Regions from separate parts of the Mesorhizobium sp. P2_F5 genome, predicted to be linked through region 3. Evidence: riboswitches for the same ligand, from Rfam matches in the RefSeq annotation. Region 3 holds a riboswitch; each other region holds the start of a gene.

Region 1 (7,846 bases), on a different contig from region 3:
GAGCAGGATGCCGCGCTCGCCGAGCGCCGAAAACAGCCCGGCCGCGTTCGGAATCTGAAGATAACGAAACAGCGTCGTGCCGCCGGCGACAGCAACGCCGAATCGCGCAAACAGCGCGTCGAGCCGCACGGCATCCGAAACCAGCCGGCGTCGCATGTCAGCCTGCCAGCCGCTGTCGGCAAGCGCGCGAATGCCATACTCCAATGCCGGACCGGCGACGGCCCACGGTCCGAATTGGGTCTCCAGCCTTTCGACCGTCAACGCATCGGAAAGCGCGAAGCCGAGCCGCAGGCCGGCAAGGCCGAAGAACTTGCCGAACGAGCGCAGCACGACGATGCCGCCCTGCCCGACATCGCCGGCAAGGCTTTCGGCGTGCGGGCCGACATCCATGAAGGCTTCGTCGACGACCAGCAGCCCGCCCTTGGCGCGCATTGTCTCGGCAAGCCGCAGCAGCCTTTCCCGCGACACGACGCGCCCGTCGGGGTTGTTGGGATTGACGACGATGGCGAGGTCGGCCGCGACGAGCGCCTCGACATCGTCGACCTCCGCCACGGCATGGCCGGCGATCGCAGCGGCCCTGGCGTGCTCGGCATAGGTCGGTCCCAACACCAGCGCACGGCCGGGGCTCACCAGCGAGGCGACGCGCGGCAACAGGATCTGCGTACCTGGGGCCACCGCCACATTCTCGGCCGAAGGCGCGCCATAGGCGCCTGCCGCGATCCTGGCCAGCTCATGCAGGCGCCCAGCTTCCGGCAATCGTGACAGAGCGGTGGCGGGCAGCTCGAAAAGCGGGTAGGAGTGCGGATTGATACCTGTCGAGAGATCGACGAAAGGCTGTGGCGCGTGAGGGAAGAGCGCGCTCGCCCGGCCAAGGGATCCACCATGATCCACCGCAGCAATCGCTCCATCAGAAAGCTTCATGTCGATCCTGATCGCTTTCCTGTCGCTGGTCATCGAACGCATCCTGGGCTACCCGGATTGGCTGTTTCGTGCCGTTGGCCATCCTGTCACCTGGTTCGGCAGGCTGATATCCTTTCTCGACCTCAGGCTCAACCGCGCCACTGATTCCGACGCCTCGCGTCGCCGCCGGGGCGTACAGGCGCTTCTGGTCATCGTGCTGGTGCCGGCAGCAATTGCCTTTGTCGTGCAACTCCTGCTCTGGCAGCTCTTTCCTGCCGGGATGATCGTCACGGCAATTCTGGCCTCGTCGCTGTTGTCGCAGAAGAGCCTTACCGAGCATGTCGAAGCGGTGGCCGATGCGCTGGACACAGGCGGGCTGGCGCTCGGCCGCATTGCGGTTGCCCGCATCGTCGGCCGCGATCCCGAAAAGCTCGACCATGCTGGCGTCAGCCGCGCCGCGATCGAAAGCCTGGCCGAGAATTTTTCCGACGGCATCGTCGCCCCCGCCTTCTGGACCGGGGTCTGCGGGCTGGCCGGCGGCGTCGCCTACAAAGCCGCCAACACCGCCGATTCGATGATCGGCCACCGGACCCCGCGCCATGAGGCCTTCGGCCGCGCGGCGGCGCTTTTCGACGACTGGATCAACCTGCCGGCCTCCCGGCTGACCGCGCTGCTGATCGTTGCCGCCGCGTTTCTTGTTGACGGCGCCGATCCCCGCAACGCCTGGGAAGCGGTGCGGCGCGACGCCAAAAAACACCGTTCGCCCAATGCCGGCTGGCCGGAGGCGGCGATGGCGGGCGCCCTCGGCCTGGCGCTCGCCGGCCCGCGTACCTATGGCGGCGTTGTCGTCGAGGATGCGTTCATGGGCGAAGGCGGTCGCCGCGAAGCCGAGAGCCTCGACATCAGGCGGGCGCTGAAACTGTATCAGGTCGCCGACTATCTGCTGATCGCGCTGTTCGGGATCCTGTCGGCGGTGCTTATCGCGGTGACGTTCTGAGCCCCCTCACCCTCACCCTCCCCCTTGTGGGGAGGGTCGGCGCGAAGCGCCGGGGTGGGGGACTGCGCCCTACGAGAACCCCCACCCCGATCCGCTTTGCGGATCGACCCTCCCCACAAGGGGGAGGGTAAAAACTCTCAGAACTCGATCCCCTGCTGCGCCTTCACGCCCGCGGAAAAATGGTGCTTGGTCACGCCCATTTCGGTGACGAGGTCGGCCGCCTCGACCAGCGCCGGCTTGGCATTGCGGCCGGTGACGACGACATGCAGGCCTTCGCGCCGTGCCTTGAGCGCTGCCACCACCTTATCGAGATCGAGGTAGTCGTAGCGCAGCGCAATGTTGAGTTCGTCGAGCACAACAAGGCTGATGGAGGGATCGGCAATCAGCTCCAGCGCCTTGGCCCAGGCCGCTTCGGCCGCCGCAATGTCGCGCTTCAAATCCTGCGTCTCCCAGGTGAACCCCTCGCCCATTGTGTGCCAGACGACGCGGTCGCCGAACGCCGCGAAAGCATCCTTTTCGCCGGTGTGCCATTTGCCCTTGATGAACTGGACGACGCCGACGCGCTTGCCGTAGCCGAGCATGCGCAGCGCCAGCCCGAAGGCAGCCGTGGTCTTGCCCTTGCCGGGTCCGGTGTTGACGATCAACAGGCCCTTCTCGACCGTCTTTTCCGCGACCTCGGCATCCTGTACCGCCTTGCGCTTGGCCATCTTGGCGCGGTGGCGTTCCTCGTCCTTTGCGTCGATGTCGGTCATCATTTCACCTTGAGCGGCAGCCCCGCCACCATCAGTAGCACCGTATCGGCAATTGCCGCGACCTGCTGGTTGAGCCGGCCGGCGGCGTCTCGGAACCGGCGCGCGAGCGCATTGTCCGGCACGATGCCTTGCCCGACTTCGTTGGAGACCACGAACCACGGTCCGCGCGGCCGCGACAGCACGTCGGCCAGCCGCCGGCATTCCATCTCGAGATCATGGTCGGAAAGCATATGATTGGTCAGCCACAGCGTCAGGCAATCGACAAGCGCCGGCTGGTCGTCGGGCAAGGCTTCCAGTGCACCGACAAGATCGAGTGGCGCATCGATGGTCGCCCACCCCTCGCCGCGCCGCGACCTGTGTTGCGCGATACGCTCACGCATCTCATCGTCATAGGCTTCAGCGGTGGCGATATAGGCCCATGGCGGCGGCAGCGCCGTCGCCAGGGTTTCGGCATGCGCGCTCTTGCCGGAGYGCGCACCGCCGATGATGAAGGTTAAACTGCGATCAGGCAAAGCTGTCGCGCAGGCTGGTCGCCGTACCGGTGAAACGTCCGCGCACCACGCCGACAACCGCACCGAGAACCAGCCAGAACACCAGATTGGTCACCGTCACCGCCACCACGAACTGATGATGCAGGCCTTCCGGGATCGGCGTCTCGAAACTGTCCGGCTGCGGCGCGCCGACAATATGCGGGGCGACAATCAGGACGACGGCTAGGACAGTCAACGGCGCCGACGTGCGGAAGGCGATCAAGGCAAGGCCAATAGCAGTCGCCACAACCGTTGCCACCCACCAGATCTGGCGCGGCATGAGATCGGCCGCCGGCATTGCCGGCAGTTCCGGCGGCAGGCCGAGGCCCGGCGCCAGCGTGAACACGGCAAAGCCGGCCAGACCCCAGAATACGCCCTGGCGCCAGTTGCCGATGCCGCCGGCGAATTCGGAAACCGCCACCAGGACCAGCGCGAAACCGATGCCGGTGACGATATTGGCCAGCACGCTGAAGGCGAAGCGCTCGAAGCCGTCGGCCGGCGCCCAGCCTTCGTCCTCCGCTGGCGCGGCCGTTTCAGCCGGTGCGGGTGCTGCGCTGCTCATGGCATTTCCCGCCGGCGCGGCGGTGCTCATGGCATTGGTGTCCGTAGCGTTGGCGGCGGGCGCTGCGGCATGCTCATGCTTATGGCCGCCACCGGCCTGTTCGTAGACTTCCGCCTTCAGGATGAGCGGCACGGTGGCATAGGCCTGCATGCAGGCGAGAACGACGCCGGCCACGAGCCCGGCGATCGCCGCGACGAACACGACGTTGCGAAACAGGTTCATGATGTCAGATCCTCGTCAGTGGCAGGGAAACGCCATCGAATGGCGATAGTCATGCGCGGCATTGTGGACCGCATCGATATGCGAGAAGCCGACAACGCCGATGACGAAAATGCCCAGAAACGCGCTAAGCACGAGCTGCATGAAGCGCGACTGCGAGGAGACGGAAGCGCCGAGGGAGACGGAAGCGGTATTCATATCTTGTCCTTTCGCCCTCCACCCGAGGGCATCGAAGTCAGTTCCCTGTCGCCGGCAGGTCTCCTGGCTCGCGGATCAGCGCCCTTCCCCACCTTCCCGAAGAAAAAATCCTCAGTGGCTTGGAGAGGACTACCGCACACAGTTGCGGGGGCAGCCACGGCATTGGGCAACAAGTCAGCCCTCACCGCATTCCCTCTTGGTCCCTAACGGAACCGACGACATGCATGACTATAGGCTGAAACAGCCGCATCCGGCAAACCAAATTCCGGCAGCCAACAGCGCGAATGCGCCACTCAGGCCTCAGGGGTTCAAGGCGGTGATCCGCTCCGCAACCAGTCGCTGCAGCCGCCACAGATGGCGGTCGTGAATGCCGCGCTCCTCCAGATTCTTCACCGTGTTGTAGAGGTAGTCGGCGCCCGACCCCCAGTGCCCGCAGGATGTGGCCAGCCTGTCGACGACCTTCGCCTCGTCGAGCGGGCCGGAATAGGTCAGGCCGTTGCGGTTGATGACGAAGGCCAGCGCCCTGAGCGGACCGGCCTCGCTTGCAAGCTTCAGCATGCGTGGCCGGTAGCTTGTCGGTTTCAGCGTGACTTCGCGCCGGAAGAGCCGGCCCAGCTGCTGTCGTCGGTTGTCGTCGGCCAGCCGGAAGGCCACGCCTTTGCACTGTCCGCCACTGTCGAGCGCCATCATCAAGCCGGGGCTTTCCTTGGTGCCCCGCCAGCGCGTCATGTTCATACAAAAGGAACGGTGCCAGCCGCGTGCCAGCGCAACGCGGTCCTCGATATACTCGATTTCCGGTTTCCAGATCAGCGAGCCGTAGCCGAACAGCCACAGCGGTTCGCTATCGGGGAGCTCAGCCTGCAATTCATCCAGCAGCGAATCGTAGTCGCTGTCATCGAGGTGCATCGCGTCCGGATCCGGCCCGGGGTCCCTGATCTCGCGCCAGCAGCGCGCGACCAGTTCCGGCGTAAGCGACATCTGTCGTGCGGCCAATTTCCGAATCCCCATGTCCGGACATGATTATGCGCAGCACCGGCAACCGGCAATGTCAGCCGTGATTGACAAACGATTTGCCGGGGTGTCGGCTGACGTATCCCTAGAGGAAGCCAGCCATGCAACCCAATCCGGGCCAGCACGACCCCTATAACGGCTTGACGAAGGCCGAGCCGACGCTGCCGTCCTCGGCCTATTGGGATACCGAGGCTTACCAGCGCGATCTCGACGCCATCTGGTACAAAAGCTGGCTGCTCGTCTGCCGCGAGACCGACCTTGCCCAGCCTTTGGCATTCAGGACGTTCCGCGTCGGCACGCAGGAAATCGTCGTGCTGCGCGACGACACCGGCGAACTGCGCGCCTTCCACAACACCTGTCGGCATCGCGGCTCGCAGCTTTGCCAGGAAAGCGAAGGCCGGCTGAAGGCGCGGCTCATCACGTGCCCCTACCACGCCTGGTCCTATTCGCTGCGCGGCGATCTCGTGCGCGTTCCCTCGAAATCGCTGCCCGAGGGTTTCGATAAGGCCGATCATCCGCTCTACCGCGTTGCGCTGTCGGTGTGGCGCGGCTTTGTCTTCGTCAACCTGCAGGAGGATGCGGCCGGCTCGGCGCAGGCATCCTTCGATCCGGCATCCGGCGACCTCGCCAACTGGCCGCTGGAAACGCTGGTGTCAGGCCATGTGCTGCGCAAGGTGATGAACTGCAACTGGAAGATCTTTTGGGAAAACTTCAACGAGTGCCTGCACTGCCCCGGCGTCCACAAGGACCTGTCGCGACTGGTGCCGATCTACGGCCGCGGCCTTATGAGTCGGCGCGACGACCCCGACTGGGTCCGCCATGCCGACAATGACGCGCCGGAGTTTTCCGGCGGACTGCGTACCGGTGCCGAGACCTGGTCGCGCGATGGAGAGGCGCATGGCCCGGTCTTCTCCGGCCTGACACCGGCCGAACGCGCAGCAGGCCAGACCTATTCCACCAGCCTGCCGTCAATGTTCATCGTCGGCCATGTCGACTATGTCCGCACCGTGCGGCTGACGCCGCTCGGCCCCGAACAAACCGAGCTCACCGCCGAATGGCTGTTCGCACCGGAGGCGCTGGCTGAGACCGACATCGACAATGTCGTCGCCTTCGGCACCCAGGTACTGGAAGAAGATGCGGCGATCTGCGAGGTCAACCAGAAAGGCCTGCGCTCGATGCGCCACCAGGCCGGTGTGCTGATGCCGGAGGAGTACGACCTGCACCGTTTCCACAACTGGGTGCGCGAGCACCATGCGGCATCCTGATCAAAGCGATTTCGGCAGATAGCGCCACGTGACGAATCCGCAGACGGCCGCCAGCAAGCCCAGGGTGACAAAAACCGAACCCAGGCCGAAAAACGCCAGCACCACGGAATAGACCAGCGGCGGCGTCAGCTCGGAAAAGTCGAGATAGGTGCGGTAGACCGCAGCCATCTGCGACCGCTCATAATGCCTGACCGAGCGCATGAAGGCGGTCGAGCCGAGCGCATCGAGCGCGATGGTGAAGAAGGCGCCGCAGAGCAGGAAGAAGCCGGTGAGCAGCGGCGCGGTTGCGCCGACCGCGCCCGCCGCCAGCAGCGTCGCCGACATGGCGAAATAGGCGAATGTCATGGTGCGCCGGCCGCCGAAATGTTTTCCCGCCTTGCCCCAGAAGATCGCCATGAACAGCAGCGCATTGCCGGCCGAAACCAAGAGGCCGCCGGCCAGCTCGCCCTCGCCGGTGATGACCATGAACAGCGGCCCGTAGACGAAGAACGTCGTCCAGAAGCAGGAGCGGCCGAAGGCGATCAGCCAGGCAAGCCTGAGCCTCGGCTGGGCGACGAAGCGGCCGACATTGGCGAGCGGATTGGCCGGCCGTGTCCTGCCTGGCCGGATCGACTGGTTGTCGCCCAGCCTGTAGGTCCAGAACAACGCCAGCAAGGCCAGCGCGAACACCGCCACCGCGCCTTGCGCGGCATAGATGCCGTAGCGTGTGTAGAGGAAAATGCCGAGCGTCGGCCCGCCGGTCCAGGCCAGCATCGACCATGCCATGCGCAGCGATTCGGCCTGCATGAAGTCGGTCTTGCGGATGTGGTCCATGATGTAGAGGTTGAGCGTGATCGACAGCGCGCTCGCCCCCATGACGCGGCACAGCATGCCGGCTAGCTGCCCGGCAAGCGTGTGGGTGACGAAGAACAGCGAGCCTATGGCAAGCAGGCAGGCGCCGGCGGTATAGACTCAGCGCCGGGCAAAGCGGCGGATCAGCATCGGCATGAACAGCGTCACCGACAGGCCGAGCAGCGCCACGATGGTGTAGAGGATCGAGACGATCTGCTCGTTGTGGAGGATCTCGTAGGCCTGGATCGGGATGACGCTCGATACCGTGGCGCGGGCGAAGGATTCCACAGCATAGAGCGAGGCAAAGGTGCGCGCATCCGCCGGACGCAAGGCCGGAAGCCAGATCGGATGGCGCACATGGGTGGACATTGCTTCCCCAAAGCAGATTCGCGCATCAATCTGGGCTGGCAATTCCTTGGCCAGTAACAGGAAACCGACGCCTTCCCGGCAAAAAGCGAATTCGGTCAAAGGCTTTCCGGCTCTGGCCTAAAGCACCGCCTGATGCAGCCGCACGGCCTTCTTTTGTCCGGTGCAACCGTGATAGTCGTCTTTGGGGCTGAATCAGATCGCGAGACCATGAG
Region 2 (7,846 bases), on a different contig from region 3:
CCGCCGCGGCGACGGCCAGGTGGCGCCTGGCGACGATGTCGGCAAATACGTCCCAGTCGACCTCGCCGCCCTGGATGGCGACGGCGCAGTCGACCAGCCAGTCGCTGTGGGTATGGGCATCGAGGCCGCCATGCGCGATGGCGAGCGTCATGCGGTCGGCAGGTGATGGGACGAGCAGGCGGACGCCGTTGAACTCGGCAAACCGCGCCCGCTGCCAGATCGCCAGATCATCTTCCGCGCTTTGCTGCGATCCGTCATAGGCCTGCTGGTGCAGGTCGATATCGCCGAAATTACCCTTGAAGAAATTCATCGATCGCAACGACGCCAGCCTGGTGCGCAGGAACTGCGGGCTGACGCCGGTTGCGATCTGCCAGTCGCGCTGCGTCAGCACGTCGAAGGCGGCGAGCATGTCTTGCGGGCGCACCAATATGTCGATGTCGTGCGCCACCCGGCCGCGCTGCGCCGATGCGTTCACCGCGATGCGGCTGGCGCCCTTGATCAGCATGACCGCGCAGCCGGCACCGACCATGGCCTGAAGGGCAGGCTCGGCCTCACGCATCGCCAGCCGCGATTTGGTCCACAGCATCTTTTGCAGGCCGACAAGGCGTGGATGCGCCGGGTGGCCGGCGAGTTTGCGGCCAAACCTGTCGGAGATCGCCGCCAGCAGCCGATGTTCACGGAAGGAGACATGGTCGATGTCGTTGTCATCGAGCCAACGCGCAGCGTAACGGCCGGCCGCCTCTTCATCAGGCAACAATGCGGCCTTTAGCAGCTGGTCGAGGCCGCCTGTGGGCCATGACCACCCATAGTCCGGAAACCGGCGGCCGATGCGGCGAAGAGCCTTGGCCATCACTCGGTCTTCTTCCCTGCCCGCGTTTGCATGGCCAGCCTTACGACGTCGAGAGAGCGGCGTAAGGCCAGGACCTCGTCGAGCATGGTCAGTACAATGCCCGCCTCGCGCGCCCGGGCGACAGCGACGATCGCGTAGACCCGCTGCTGCATCGCTCTATCCCCGTCGCGGACGCCCCTGAAGGGATCGCCCCCGGTTCACGGTCTGGCAGGCCCTTCCAAAGGTGCGTCTAGATCAGTTGGCCCTTGCTTGGCAAGACTAAGACCCGCGAGCGCCATGCCTGCGCCTCGTGACCAGTTGCGGCGATGTCGGCGCCGCTCAGGCCTCGATCTCGAGCGCCGACAACGGTTTCGAGCAGCAGGCAAGGATGAAGCCGTCATCGATCTCGTGGTCGAGGATGCCGCCATTGTGGCTCATCTCGACAGCGCCGGAGACCTTCTTCACCTTGCAGGTGCCGCACAGGCCGAACTCGCAGGCCGCAGGTATCCGCACACCCGAGCTGCGCGCTGTCTGCAGCACGGTCTGGCCGGCGACGCAGTCCGCGTCGACCTCCGAAAGCGAGAAGCGGATCGGCGTCACGGCTTCGCCAGGGACAGCAGTGCCGTCTTCGGCGGGTGAGGCAAACGGCGCCGGGACTTCCTCCACCGCAGGCGCGGCAAAGCTCTCCTGATGGTATTTCGTCATGTCGAAGCCGGCGGCATCCAGCATGCCGCGCACGGCGCGCATGAACGGATCGGGGCCGCAGCAGAAGATCTCGCGTTCGCGGAAGTCGGGCGCCAGCAGCGGCAGCCGGATCGCGTCGATGCGGCCCATATGACCGTACCAGCCTTCACGGCTCGAGCGTTCCTCGATCATGAAGCCGAGCGATAGGCCGGGCATATGGCCGCCGAGCAGTTCGAGTTCCTTGCGGAAGATGATCTCTTCCGCACGCCGCGCGCAATTGACGAAGCCGACATCTGTCCATGGCGCGCAGTCGTTCAGCCAGCGCAGCATCGACATCATCGGCGTCACGCCGGAGCCGGCCGAAATGAACAGATATTTAGCCGCTGGGTGGCTGTGCAGTGAGAAGTCGCCGGCCGGCCCATAGGCCTTGACGTGCGAGCCGGGCACCAGATGGTCGAACATCCAGCGCGTGCCGATGCTGCCGGCCTGCGCCTTCACCGTCACCGCGATCGAGAATGGCCGCGACGGCGACGACGACAGCGTGTAGGTGCGCATCAGCGGCCCGTCCGGCGTCGGCAGTTCCAGCGTCAAGAACTGGCCCGGCTGGTAGCGGAACCAGGTCTGGTTGTCGGAGCGAAAGGTGAAGGTCTTTACGTCAGGCGCCTCGTCGGCGACGCCGATCACTTCCAGCACCTGCAGCCTGTCGTTCCACGGCGCCATCTGGTCGAGATGGCGATAGAGGCCAAGATCCGTCATCGCATTCATCCTCTGGTCCTTCTTCGCCTGCTTGAGCTCACGCCACGCTGCGCAGCGCCGGCCGGCCGCCTTCGGCGAGGCGCGGACCGATGAAGGCTGCGTACCATTCGACAAACTGGATCACGCCGCCCTCATGCAGCTCCGAATAGGGACCCGGCTCATAGGCGGGAGACAGGATGCCGAAGGCGTTTTCCTCGACGATGCGGCGGTCCTGGTCGTTGGTCTCGGTCCAGACATGAATGAGTTCGTCGATGGTGTAGTCGACGCCCTCGACGGCATCCTTGTGCACCAGCCACTTTGTCGTCACCGCGGTTTCGGTGGCGCTGATCGGCAGAACCCGGAAAGTGACCGCATGGTCGATCAGGATGTGGTTCCAGGTCGTCGGATAGTGATAGTGCATCAAGGTGCCGATGCGGTCGGCGGCAACGGTGTCGGACAGATTCTTCGTCACCGCGCGCTTTCCCGTCATCGTATAGCTGACCGCATCGCGCAGCAGCGGCGCGCGGGTGGCGCGGTACTGCCCGGCCGGATCGATACGGAATTTGCTCGGCAGGCCCGCCGCTTCGCATTTTGCCCAGTGCGCCAGCATCTCCGGATCGCTGTCGGCGCCCTGCACGCCGGTCACCGTCGGCGCTTCCGGGAAGGTCTTGCAGAGCTCGGGATGGTTGCCGGCGCAGTGATAGCACTCGCGGTTGTTTTCCCAGACCAGCTTCCAGTTACCCTTCTCGACGATGGTCGATTCGAAAGCGATCTTGGCTTCATTCAGCCGATGCGGCTTGAGGTAGGGCTCGATCATGGCGCGCATCGGCGCGAAGTCGGCAGGTTCTTTCGCCAGGCAGATGAAGATGTAACCGGCCACACTTTCGCAGGCGACCGGCTTCAGGCCGAACTGGCTCTTGTCGAAACCCTCGGCCATCTGGCGGGCGAACAAGAGCCGGCCATCCAGCTCGTAGGTCCACTGGTGATAGGGGCAGACGAGCTTTGCCGCCGTGCCTTTCTCGGTGTTGCAGACGCGGCTGCCGCGATGGCGGCAGGAATTGTGAAAGGCGTTGATGTTGCCCTTCTGGTCGCGGACCAGAACCACCGGATAGTCGCCGATCTGAACGGTAATATAGCTGCCGGGCTTCGGCAGCTCGCAATCATGGCCGATGAACAGCCAGTCGCGATACCAGATCAGCTCCATATCGAGCTTGAAATAGTCCGGGTCGGTGTAGAAGGGCTGTTCCAGCGAAAAGCCTTGCTTGCGGCCATTCAAGAGCCTCAGCATATCGTTGCGCGCATCCATAGTTCCGTCCTCGTGGTTTAAGGACTGAACTTGGTGGTGATGGAGGAAGGATCGGCCGCAGGCCGGCAAGCCGCCGGACATGCGCTACCCACCTCTTGACCGCCCACCGCGATCAGTCGAGTTCAAGCATCTCGGGCTGGTTTCCGGGCTCTGGAGTTGTCCTTGCGGACCATCGCGACACCTTCCCAGGCTGTTGCCCAGTGGTCTCCCGTTGCGACTTGAACTCCACCACCGTTGCGGGGGCAGCGCCGGATTCTGACCGGCTTCCCAATTCTCCGCTGCGTCGTCACGAAGCGGCACCTGAGATGTGATCATCTAACCACGGCAGCGATCGCGACATCGGCATGAAAGCGACATCGTATCCATGCGGCGCGACACGCGCGGCATGCGCTTCAGCCGACGACTGAACGGCTGAAATCCTGTCTTGGGAAGCGATCCTCGCCGTTTCGAATCGCTTCGAATCCAGCCCCCTGCGCCGGCAAAATAGGTTAACAGTATCGAAAAGTTACTATTAGCGATCTCTAAAATCGAACCGAACGGTTCGTTTCTGTTGACAATGCGTGCAGGACGGTGTGAACGACGGCCCGAAAGCTGACACCGGAGCGAACCGCTCGGTTCGACATAACTATCTGAAAACAATGCAATAAAGCACCATGAGGGAACTCTCTGGCACAATTTCAAGGTGCAGAGTCGTGGTCCACACGGAACAACTTCGTGATTGGAAACCAGCCTATGGCTTTCCCACATCGGGGCTGTCCGAACGACGCGAAATCCTCCCAGGACACGCCGCTAGACGGACAGACAAACTGGAGTACTAAAAATGAAAAAGATCATCCTTACTGCCGCCGCCGTTTTGGCCATCACCGGCAGCGCCTTCGCTGGTAGCGACAATTACAGTTCCAATGGTTCGAACCAGCCTGCGGTTACGTCGACCGACAGCGGCCATACCGCTGCTATCGTGAAGTCGGATTCGGCTGCTCAGGCCCCTGCACAGGGCGCCGACCGTAACCTCTTCGGCAACCGCTAACAGCCGATCGGGATCTGACCTCAGAGTTTTTCCGAAAACGATCCCAGTCGAACATCGAACAAGACGCAGAGCGGCGGGATCACCGGCCGCTTTGCCGCATGATGAAATTCAGGAGACTTGAAATGAAGAAGATTGCTCTTGCTGCCGCTGCGCTTTTGATTGCCGCCGGCAGTGCTTATGCCCGCAACGACAATGTCGGCTCAAGCGCCGTCGACAACCAGGCGACCGTCAACGTCGACAATACCCGCACGTCGTCGGTACCGAACACCGGTTCGCCGGTCTACAAGCTGTTGAAGGGGGGCCTGGCCCGCCGCTCTTTTTTCATGCCGATACGAGGAGCCGGCTCTCAGGCCGCCTTCACTTCCAGGGGCTTGAGCGAGAAGGAGTGTCCGTCGGCGTCGAAGATGTGCAGGTCGCCGGCATCCGCGGTCAGCCGCAGCTTTGCCCCGCGCTTGACCTCGACATTGCCGGGCAGCTTGGTCACCAGAGGCAGGTCGGCGCGGCCGATGTCGACATAGACCAGCTGGACCTCGCCGAGCTGCTCGACATAGTCCACCACCCCCTCGAACAGATATTCCGCGCCGGTGGCGACCGACAGATCCTCCGGCCGCACGCCGAAGCTGACCGCCGCGCCCTTGGCGGACGCCGGCGTCGCGATCGGCACCGTCGCCTTGCGGCCGCCGACATGGCTGACAATGGTCGGATCGCCCGTCTTGTCGATCGTTGCCGGCAGGATGTTCATGGCCGGCGAGCCGATGAACTGGGCAACGAACAGATTGCCGGGCTTCTTGTAGAGGTCCATCGGCGTGCCGACCTGCTCGATATGGCCGTCCTTCAGCACGACGATGCGGTCGGCCAGCGTCATCGCTTCGACCTGGTCGTGGGTGACATAGATCATCGTCGTGTTGGGCATCGATTCCTTGAGCTTGGCGATTTCGATGCGGGTAGCAACGCGCAATGCGGCGTCGAGGTTCGAAAGCGGCTCGTCGAACAGGAACACTTTCGGGTTGCGCACGATGGCGCGGCCGATGGCGACGCGCTGGCGCTGGCCGCCCGACATCGCCTTGGGCAGACGGTCGAGATATTTGGTCAGCTGCAGGATCTCCGCTGCCTGCCGCACCCTTTTGTCGATCTCGGCCTTGCTTTCCTTGCCGATCTTCATCGAGAACGCCATGTTGTCGTAGACGGTCATGTGCGGATAGAGCGCGTAGGACTGGAACACCATGGCGATGCCGCGCTTCGACGGCGGCACGTCGTTGACCACCTCGCCGGCGATCTTCAGCTCGCCGGAGGTGATTTCCTCAAGCCCGGCGATGGACCTCAGCAAGGTCGACTTGCCGCAGCCCGACGGACCGACAAAGACGATGAACTCGCCCGACGTTATGTCGAGGTCGATGCCGTGGAGAATGTGTAGATTGCCGTATGATTTCTTCACTTGTCTCAGCGTGACATCGGCCATGATTTCCTCCCAGTGATTTCCCTAGAGATTTCCTCAAGAAATTCAGTTTCGTCAAAACTCAGTCGATACGCCCGAACCAGGCGCCGTAGCCGCCGAGGCGGATGGAACCGGTGCCGGATTGTCCCGAAAAACCGTGCCCTGGCAGTGGTTGCAGCGCCTGGCCGCCGAGATTGACCTCGGCCGGCCTGCTGGCCAAATTGAAGACGCAGACGATCTGCTCATTGCCCTCACGGCGGGTGAAGGCGACAGTGTCGCCCTCGCTTTCGATGAACTCGATGTCGCCTTTGGCCAGCGCCGGATGCTGGCGGCGGAAGCCGAGAAAGCGCCGGTAGTGCTCGAGCAGCGAGGCGGCGTCGCCCTGCTGAACATTGACCGCTTGCGACAAATGCTTGCCGGGCACCGGCAGCCAGGGCTTGGCCGTTGAAAAGCCGGCATTGCTGGCGGTGGCGTCCCACACCATCGGCGTGCGGCAGCCGTCGCGACCCTTGAATTCGGGCCAGAAGCGGATGCCGTACGGGTCCTGCAGATCCTCGAACTTAAGCTCGGCTTCGCCCAGCCCAAGCTCCTCGCCCTGATAGAGGCAGACCGAGCCACGCAGCGACATCAGCAGCGCCGAGATCACCTTGAGATAGGCGGCCGGATCGGTCTCATCGGCGGCCCAGCGCGAGGCCGGACGCATCACGTCATGATTGGAGAAGGCCCAGCATGACCAGCCGTCGCTGGCGACCTTGCCGAAGGCTTCCAGCACCTGGCGCACCTTGGCGGCGCTGATCTTTTCCGGCGCCAGGAAATCGAAGGAATAGCACATGTGGACGCGTTTGCCGCCGGCCGTGTAGGCGGCGACCACTTCCAGCCCGCGCTGCGAATCACCGACTTCGCCGACGGCGGCGGTCGCCGGATATTCGTCGAGCAGCGCCCGGAACCGTTCGAGGAAGGCAAGGTTCTCCGGCCGGCTCTTGTCGTAGATGTGGTCCTGGTAGTTGTAGGGGTTGACGGCAGGTGCGGTCTGGTCGTTGCGCTCTTCCGGCGGCAGCGGCGGATTGTTCTCCAGCCCCTGGCTGTGGAAGTAGAAATTGATGGTGTCGAGCCGGAAGCCGTCGACGCCGCGCTCCAGCCAGAAGCGGGTGACGTCGAGCAGCGCGTCCTGGACTTCCAGATTGTGGAAGTTGAGGTCCGGCTGCTCTGACAGGAAATTGTGCAGATAATATTGCTGGCGGCTGGTGTCCCACTGCCAGGCCGAGCCGCCGAAGATCGACAGCCAGTTGTTGGGCGGCGTGCCGTCGGGCCGGGCGTCGGCCCAGACATACCAGTCGGCCTTCGGGTTGCTGCGGTTGGCGCGGCTTTCCTTGAACCATGGATGGATGTCGGCGGTGTGCGACAGCACCTCGTCGATCATCACCTTGAGGCCAAGGTGATGGGCTTCGGCAACCAGCGCATCGAAATCGGCAAGCGTGCCGAACATCGGGTCGACGTCGCAATAGTCCGAGACATCGTAGCCGAAATCCTTCATCGGCGACTTGAAGAAGGGCGAAATCCAGATGGCATCGACGCCCAGCGAAGCGATGTAGGGCAGCCTGCGGATGATGCCCTTGAGATCGCCGATGCCGTCGCCATTGGAGTCCTGGTAGGAGCGCGGATAGATCTGGTAGATCACCGCGCCCCGCCACCAGTCGCGATCGATGGCGAGATCGGGTTTCGAGGTCGCCTTCAAAGCGGATTGCATCAGTCTCAACCTCCTTTGACCGAGCCGGCCAGCAGCCCGCGGACGAAATAGCGCTGCAGCGAGAAGAACACGATCAGCGGCAC
Region 3 (7,846 bases):
ACCGCTGCGGTGACAAGAGCATTCATTGCTACCGATCGACCTCCCCGAAGACGATATCGAGGGAACCCAACACGGCGGTGACGTCGGCCAGCATGTGGCCGCGGCAGAGGAAGTCCATGGCCTGCAGATGCGCGAAGCCGGGCGCGCGCAGCTTGCAGCGGTAGGGCTTATTGGAGCCGTCGGAGACGAGATAGACGCCGAACTCGCCCTTCGGCGCCTCGACGGCGGCATAGACCTCGCCGGCCGGCACGCGATAGCCTTCGGTGTAGAGCTTGAAGTGATGGATCAGCGCTTCCATCGAGCGCTTCATCGCCTGGCGCTTCGGCGGCACCACCTTGCCGTCGAGGTTCGATACCGGGCCGGTGCTTTCCTTGCCGAGCAGAAGGTCGACGCACTGGCGCATGATCTTGGCCGACTGGCGCATCTCTTCCATGCGTACGAGATAACGGTCGTAGCAGTCGCCGTTCTTGCCGATCGGGATGTCGAAATCCATCTCGGAATAGCATTCATAGGGCTGCGACTTGCGCAGATCCCAGGCCGCACCCGAGCCACGCACCATGACGCCGGAAAACCCCCAAGCCCAGGCGTCGGCCAGCGACACCGTGCCGATATCGACATTGCGCTGCTTGAAGATGCGGTTTCCCGTGAGCAGTCTGTCGAGATCGTCGAGCGACTTCAGGAACGGGTCGATCCACTTGCCGATGTCCTCGACCAGCTTCGCCGGCAGGTCCTGGTGCACGCCGCCGGGGCGGAAATAGGCGGCATGCATGCGCGAGCCGGAAGCCCGCTCATAAAACACCATCAGCTTTTCGCGTTCGACGAAGCCCCACAGCGGCGGCGTCAGCGCGCCGATGTCGAGCGCCTGCGTCGTCACATTGAGGATGTGCGACATGATGCGGCCGATCTCGCAATAGAGCACGCGGATCAGCTGGCCGCGCTTCGGCACTTCGATGCCGAGCAGTCGCTCGGCAGCGAGCGCGAAGGCATGCTCCTGGTTCATCGGCGCGCAATAGTCGAGCCGGTCGAGATAAGGTATCGCCTGCAGATAGGTCTTGTGCTCGATCAACTTTTCGGTGCCGCGGTGGAGCAAGCCGATATGCGGATCGACGCGATCGACCACTTCGCCGTCCAACTCAAGCACCAACCTCAAAACACCATGCGCTGCAGGGTGTTGAGGTCCAAAGTTGATGTTAAAATTGCGGACGGAGGTTTCGGCCATTCTGGCGCCTCAATTCGTCTTGGCTTTTTCATCCCCGGGAAGAACGTAATCCGTCCCTTCCCATGGGCTCAAAAAGTCGAAGTTCCTGAATTCCTGCTTCAATTCCACCGGCTCGTAGATGACGCGCTTGGCTTCGTCGTCGTAGCGCACTTCGACGAAACCGGTCAGCGGGAAATCCTTGCGTAGCGGATGGCCCTCGAAGCCGTAATCGGTGAGGATGCGGCGCAGGTCCGGATGGCCCGAGAACAGGACGCCATAGAGATCGTAGGTCTCGCGCTCAAACCAGTCGGCGCCGGGATAGACTGATGTCAGCGACGGCACCAGCGTCTCTTCGTCGGCCTGGACCTTGATGCGGATGCGCAAATTCTGCTTCGGCGACAGCAGATGATAGACGACGTCGAAACGCTTGGCCCGCGACGGATAGTCGGCGCCGCAGACATCGATGATCGAGATGAACTGACAGCTCGGATCGTCGCGCAGGAAGGTCACCACGTCGATCAGATCGCCGGTTTCAACGGAAATGCTGAGCTCGCCATAGGCCAGCACCGCGTCGTGGACGCGGCCTGGGAGCTTTTCGCCGAGATAGGTCGACAGTTCGCTAAGGGATGCAGCCATGGGTCTACCGTTCGATGGTGCCGGTGCGGCGGATTTTCTTCTGCAGGAGAAGAATGCCGTAGAGGAGCGCTTCGGCGCTCGGCGGGCAGCCGGGCACATAAATGTCGACCGGCACGACGCGGTCGCAGCCGCGCACCACCGAGTATGAATAGTGATAATAGCCGCCGCCATTGGCGCAGGAGCCCATCGAGATGACGTAGCGCGGCTCCGGCATCTGGTCGTAGACCTTGCGCAGCGCCGGCGCCATCTTGTTGGTCAGCGTGCCGGCGACGATCATGATGTCGGACTGGCGCGGAGACGCGCGCGGCGCAACACCGAACCGCTCCGAATCATAGCGCGGCATCGAGGTGTGGATCATTTCGACGGCGCAGCAGGCGAGACCGAAGGTCATGAACATCAGCGAGCCGCTGCGTGCCCAAGTGATCAGCGCCTCGGTCGAGGTGACCAGAAAGCCCTTGTCGGCGAGTTCATTGTTGATCTCGAGGAAGAACGGATCGTCAGAACCGACCGGGCGACCGGTATTGGGGTCGATCAGGCCCTTGGGCTTGGGCGCGACGAGCGTACCGGAACTGTCGTTCAATCCCATTCCAGCGCTCCTTTTTTCCATTCATAGGCAAAGCCGATGGTCAGCACCGCCAAAAACACCATCATCGACCAGAAACCGAGCATGCCGATCTTCGAGAACGACACCGCCCACGGGAACAAGAAGGCCACTTCCAGATCGAAGATGATGAACAGGATCGACACCAGGTAGAAGCGGATGTCGAACTTCATGCGGGCATCGTCGAACGAGTTAAAGCCGCACTCATAGGCGGAAAGCTTTTCCGGGTCGGGATTGCGGTAGGCCACCAGGAACGGCGCGATGATAAGCGCCAGGCCGACGACCGCCGCCACGGCGATGAAGAGGACGATGGGCAGGTACGAACTGAGCAATGCGTTCATGCTGCGGCTTTCCGTTGGCGGCCAATCCACTTTGATTACAGCAACCAATCCTAATGCGGAAGCGTGACAGTTTAACCGCTGAACCGTTTTAGGTGCCTATGCTGCAACGCGGCGAGGGTTAGCGCAGGGCTTTCGGCGAAGCAAGTCAAACCTTGTTCAAAACGCAGTGCTGGACGGCAGGTCGGGAAAAACTGGTCCGATCCGCTCCTGTTTGATTTCCTTCGCTTTTTACTCCACTTTTGTCTCCTGACATGTCTCCCGCCACAAGCCTGCTAGCATCGCCGGAATCACCGGCTAAAAATACGGCAACAGGACCAGGGCAAAGGCATCTTGATGAAGGACAAAATATCGCTCGCCATGGCCAGGCGGATCGCGCTTGGCGCGCAGGGTTTTATCGACCCGCGGCCGGGCGGCACACCGGACCGCCGCCACTTTGCTCGGGTGCTTTCGCGCACCGGCCTGCTGCAGATCGATTCCGTCAGCGCCGTGGTGCGCGCTCACTATATGCCGCTCTACTCCCGCCTTGGTCCCTACCCGCTCGCTCTGCTGGACAATGCCGCCGTCACCCGCAAGCGCACCGTGTTCGAATACTGGGCGCATGAGGCCTCCTTCCTGCCCGTCGAGACCTGGCCGCTGATGCGCTGGCGCATGCAGCGCGCCGAGAGCGGCGACGAAATGTATCTGGGCCTCGCCAAATGGGGCCGCGAGCACGCCGCCTATATCGAGGAGATCTACCGAGCGGTCGCCGAGCGCGGTCCTATCGCGGCTTCCGCGCTGGAAGGCCAGAAGGGTTCGGGCGGCTGGTGGGGCTGGAGCCACGCCAAGCACGCCTTTGAATGGCTGTTCTGGGCCGGACGCATCACCACGGCGCACCGCCGCGGCTTTGAGCGCTTCTACGATCTGCCCGAGCGCGTGCTGCCGCAGGCGATCCTCGATCTGCCGGTGCCGGCGGCCGAGGACGCGCACCGCGAATTGCTACGCATTTCCGCTCGTGCCCATGGCATCGCGACGTCAGGCGATTTGCGCGACTATTTCCGCCTGTCGCCGGCCGACATGAAGGGCCGGCTGGAGGAACTGGTCGAGATGGGTGAGCTGCTGCCGGTGCGCGTCGAAGGCTGGGACAAGCCGGCTTACCTCTATAAGGATGCCCGTCTGCCACGCAGGATAGAGGCTCGCGCCCTGCTGGCGCCGTTTGACCCGGTCGTCTTCGAGCGCTCGCGCAGCGAGCGTCTGTTCGATTTCCACTACCGTATCGAGATCTACACCCCTGCCGACAAGCGCCAGTATGGCTACTACGTCCTGCCCTTCCTGCTCGGCGACCGGATCGTGGGGCGCGTCGACCTCAAGGCCGATCGCCCGGCCAGTGTGCTCCGCATCCATGCCGCCTATGCCGAGCCCGGCGCGCCGCCGGAGACCGCCGCGCAACTCTTCGAGGAATTGAAGCAGATGCAGGGCTGGCTTGGGCTTGAGCGGATCGAGGTGACGCCTGCCGGCGACCTTGGACAGCCTTTGGCCGACATCGCGGTGTCGTAGCCGTGCGTTGACATCGCCGCCCGCAAAAGCCTAAATCCGGTCCAGACGGTCCCCTGCCCGCAACGGCTGGGGCCAAGAGGGAATGCGGTGCGGGACTTCGGTCTCAAATCCGCGGCTGTCCCCGCAACTGTAAGCGAAGAGCCAAGGCCGAAAGCCACTGGATAACACCGGGAAGGCGGCTAACCAAGGCGACGACTCGCGAGCCAGGAGACCTGCCGTCTGCGACTATAGAATCCGATCGCCCGGCGGGTTTCCGGGCAAGGAGCCCGGTTTTTGGACCAGAACAGCAGTTTTTCGGCTGGCACAGCGGATGTTTCGTCCGCCGATAGCGACGCATTGACTGGCGTGACCGTCATCGTCTGCGCCTCCTGCCGCGACGAGAGCGGCTCCGACGCCCACCCCCGCGCCGGCGAATTGCTGGCCGACGACACGCGTCGCGTCGCAGCCGAAGACAACATCCGCGTCCGCACCGTCGAATGCCTCGGCAATTGCAAGCGAAGGCTGAGCGCCGCGATCCTGCGCGACGGCTGCTGGAGCTATGTCTTCGGCGATTTGACCCCGACCAGCGGCGCCGATCTCGTCACCGGCGCAAAACTCTTCGCCACCTCGACCGACGGCCTCATCCCCTGGCGCGGACGGCCCGATAGCCTCAAGCGCGGCCTCGTTGCCCGCCTTCCACCCCTCGACATGCTGAAGGACTGACCATGAACGCTCCAAATCCGGCCGGCAATCTCTCCCGTGTTCCCTGCACCGTCGTCACCGGCTTTCTCGGCGCCGGCAAGACGACGCTGGTCCGCCATCTCCTGGAAAACGCCGGCGGCAAGCGCATTGCCATCATCGTCAACGAGTTCGGCGACATCGGCATCGACGGCGAAATCCTGAAAGGCTGCGGCATCGACACCTGCCCCGAGGAAAACATCGTCGAACTGGCCAATGGCTGCATCTGCTGCACCGTCGCCGACGACTTCGTGCCCGCCCTCGACAAGATCCTGGCGCTGACACCGAAGGTCGACCACATCCTGATCGAAACCTCAGGCCTCGCTCTGCCCAAGCCGCTGGTCCAGGCGTTCCAGTGGCCAAGCGTGAAGAGCCGGGTCACGGTCGATGGCGTCATCGCCGTGGTAGACGGCCCGGCACTGGCCGAGGGCCGCGTCGCCAACGACATGGACGCCTTGCAGGCACAGCGCGTCCAGGACGAGACGCTCGACCATGACGACCCGGTCGAAGAAGTCTTCGAGGACCAGATCGCCTGCGCCGACTTGATCATCCTGTCGAAGAGCGATCTGATGGATTCAGCCGGTTCGGCCCGCGCCAACGCCATCATCAATGAACACTCCGCCCGCGCCGTGAAGATCGTGCCGACGGCGCACGGCAAGGTCGATCCATCCGTATTGCTCGGCCTCGGCCTCGCCGTCGAGGACGACATCGAGAACCGCAAGTCGCACCATGACGGCGCTTTCGACCACGAGCATGACGACTTCGACACCTTCATCGTCGACATTCCCTCGATCGCCAATCCCGACGAGCTGGCCAAACGCGTCGCCACAATTGCCGAAGAAGAGAATGTGTTGCGCGTAAAAGGCTTCGTCGATGTCGGCGGCAAGCCAATGCGGCTTCTGCTGCAGGCCGTCGGCCCGCGCGTCAACCATTACTATGACCGCGCCTGGACGGCCGAGGACGACCGCCGCTCGCGCCTCGTCGTCATTGGCCTGAAGGGGCTGAACCGTCCGGCGATCGAGCGTATACTCGCCGGCTGACCCAGGAGCAATTCCAGGAAAAGTGTGGAACGGTTTTCCCACAGGAATTGCGTAAAAACAAGGAGATAGAGCGGTTCGCCGTTTCCGTGAAACGGTGAAACGCGCTAGGCCGCAATGCATATACTCACCACGACCTCCGCCTCGCTCGACGATCTCGCCGAGCCAGTTGATCTCAGGCAGACGCCGGCGGATATCGTGGCCTTGTCCTTCACCGACAGCGATCTCGCCGGCCTGGCGGCGGCGTGGAAGGCCGACGCCGGCCGCCTGCCCTCGATGCGGCTGGCGGCGCTGCGCGACCTGCGCCATCCCATGTCCGTCGACCTCTGGGTCGACAGCGTCGCCCGCCACGCCAAGGTGATTTTGGTGCGCATCCTCGGCGGCTATGACTGGTGGCGCTACGGCTGCGACCAGCTTGCCGCGACTGCCCGCGCGCGGGGCATCAAGCTGGCGCTGCTGCCCGGCGAAAGCCACGACGAGGATCTCAGGCTGATCGAAGCCTCGACCCTGCCGCGCGCGGAACTGGACGCGCTGCTGGGGTATTTCCGCGAGGGCGGGCCAGAGAATATGACGGCACTGATGCAGCGGCTGGCTGGATTGGCCGGGTCGGATGTCGCGGCGGCTGAGCCGGTGGCGGTGCCGAAGGCTGGCTACTACGAGCCGGGCAGCGGCGTCGTTCCCCTCCCCCTCGAGGGGAGGGTCCGGCCGCAGGCCGGGGGTGGGGTCCTCTCCGAAGCGCGCCGACCTAAAGAAGCGCCACATCCAGTCGTACCGACCCCACCCGGCCCTGCGGGCCACCCTCCCCTCGAGGGGGAGGGAGACGCCGCTCCCATCATCCCCATCCTCTTCTACCGCTCAATGCTGCTGGCCGCCGATGTCGCGCCCATCGACGCGCTTTTTGCAGCACTCCGCCAGCGCGGCATCACCCCTGTTCCAATCTTCGTCTCCAGCCTCAAAGACCCAACCTCGCTCGCCTTCGTCGAAACAGCACTTGCCTCGCTAAAACCCGCCGCCATCATCACCGCGACCGCCTTTGCCTCCGGCGCCGAACCGGGCGTCGAAACCCTGTTCGACCGCGCCGGCGTGCCGGTCTTCCAAGTCATCGTCGCCACCACCCGCCGCGACGTCTGGGACAACAACCAGCGCGGCCTGGCACCGGCCGACCTTGCCATGCATGTCGTGCTGCCCGAACTGGACGGCCGCATCCTCGCCGGCGCGATTTCCTTCAAGGGCGAAAGCGAGACCGACCCCGCACTCGGCCACCGCGCCTTCGCCAACCGGCCGGAGCCGGATCGCGTGGCGCAGGTGGCGGATAGGGTAGCGGCTTTCATCCGGTTGCAGGAGGCGCCCCGCGCCAAGCGCAAGCTGGCGATCGTGATCCCGGACTATCCGAGCGCCCCCGGCCGCACCGGCTATGCCGTGGGCCTGGATGTGCCGTCGAGCGTGCTGGCCATGCTGCATGACCTGAAGGAGCAGGGTTATGTGGTTGAAGGGATTCCGCAAACCCCGCGTGGGTTGCTGGATGCGTTGGAGCGCAGCGGTGATGGGTTGTGGTTGGAGGAGTATCTCGACTTATCGAAGGAGTTGCCGGTTGAGGCAATTGCCAAAGTAGCGGCCGCTTGGGGAAAGGCTGAAGACGAGACGGGTTTGCGCGAGGCGCCCCCCTCTGTCCTGCCGGACATCTCCCCCACAAGGGGGGAGATTGTGCCGTCATCTCCGCTTTCGCTAATCTCAACCGTTGCAGGAAGAGAGCCGGCAACGGAACTGCCAATCTCCCCCCAAG

Evidence for each region. A riboswitch is a leader RNA that binds a small molecule or an ion and turns the genes downstream of it on or off. The one in region 3 is predicted to bind cobalamin.
Region 1: it holds a riboswitch for cobalamin, as region 3 does, so the genes downstream of both, AC1DYO_RS14330 (CbtB domain-containing protein) here and AC1DYO_RS06705 (DUF1636 family protein) in region 3, are expected to answer to the same signal.
Region 2: it holds a riboswitch for cobalamin, as region 3 does, so the genes downstream of both, AC1DYO_RS01675 (aromatic ring-hydroxylating oxygenase subunit alpha) here and AC1DYO_RS06705 (DUF1636 family protein) in region 3, are expected to answer to the same signal.

What each region holds. Positions count from the first base shown of each region.
Region 1 covers NZ_JBFUEY010000009.1:1,844-9,689, reverse strand. Annotated here, with positions in the region: gene cobD (threonine-phosphate decarboxylase CobD) at 1-921, opposite strand, end outside; gene cbiB (adenosylcobinamide-phosphate synthase CbiB) at 920-1,897, shown strand; gene cobO (cob(I)yrinic acid a,c-diamide adenosyltransferase) at 2,035-2,649, opposite strand; gene cobU (bifunctional adenosylcobinamide kinase/adenosylcobinamide-phosphate guanylyltransferase) at 2,649-3,161, opposite strand; gene AC1DYO_RS14335 (CbtA family protein) at 3,154-3,963, opposite strand; gene AC1DYO_RS14330 (CbtB domain-containing protein) at 3,979-4,158, opposite strand; cobalamin riboswitch at 4,195-4,390, opposite strand; gene AC1DYO_RS14325 (gamma-glutamylcyclotransferase) at 4,459-5,151, opposite strand; gene AC1DYO_RS14320 (aromatic ring-hydroxylating oxygenase subunit alpha) at 5,271-6,434, shown strand; partial or broken gene AC1DYO_RS14315 (MFS transporter) at 6,435-7,634, opposite strand; gene AC1DYO_RS14310 (heparan-alpha-glucosaminide N-acetyltransferase) at 7,842-7,846, shown strand, end outside.
Region 2 covers NZ_JBFUEY010000001.1:349,928-357,773, reverse strand. Annotated here, with positions in the region: gene AC1DYO_RS01690 (nucleotidyltransferase family protein) at 1-850, opposite strand, end outside; gene AC1DYO_RS01685 (hypothetical protein) at 850-1,002, opposite strand; gene AC1DYO_RS01680 (FAD-binding oxidoreductase) at 1,169-2,269, opposite strand; gene AC1DYO_RS01675 (aromatic ring-hydroxylating oxygenase subunit alpha) at 2,307-3,554, opposite strand; cobalamin riboswitch at 3,672-3,873, opposite strand; gene AC1DYO_RS01670 (DUF680 domain-containing protein) at 4,375-4,581, shown strand; partial or broken gene AC1DYO_RS01665 (DUF680 domain-containing protein) at 4,680-4,862, shown strand; gene AC1DYO_RS01660 (ABC transporter ATP-binding protein) at 4,928-6,040, opposite strand; gene bglA (beta-galactosidase BglA) at 6,099-7,763, opposite strand; gene AC1DYO_RS01650 (carbohydrate ABC transporter permease) at 7,769-7,846, opposite strand, start outside.
Region 3 covers NZ_JBFUEY010000004.1:27,782-35,627, forward strand. Annotated here, with positions in the region: gene AC1DYO_RS06675 (hypothetical protein) at 1-26, opposite strand, end outside; gene AC1DYO_RS06680 (NADH-quinone oxidoreductase subunit D) at 29-1,219, opposite strand; gene AC1DYO_RS06685 (NADH-quinone oxidoreductase subunit C) at 1,229-1,834, opposite strand; gene AC1DYO_RS06690 (NuoB/complex I 20 kDa subunit family protein) at 1,839-2,420, opposite strand; gene AC1DYO_RS06695 (NADH-quinone oxidoreductase subunit A) at 2,411-2,776, opposite strand; gene AC1DYO_RS06700 (winged helix-turn-helix domain-containing protein) at 3,110-4,309, shown strand; cobalamin riboswitch at 4,339-4,543, shown strand; gene AC1DYO_RS06705 (DUF1636 family protein) at 4,583-5,011, shown strand; gene cobW (cobalamin biosynthesis protein CobW) at 5,014-6,066, shown strand; gene AC1DYO_RS06715 (cobaltochelatase subunit CobN) at 6,181-7,846, shown strand, end outside.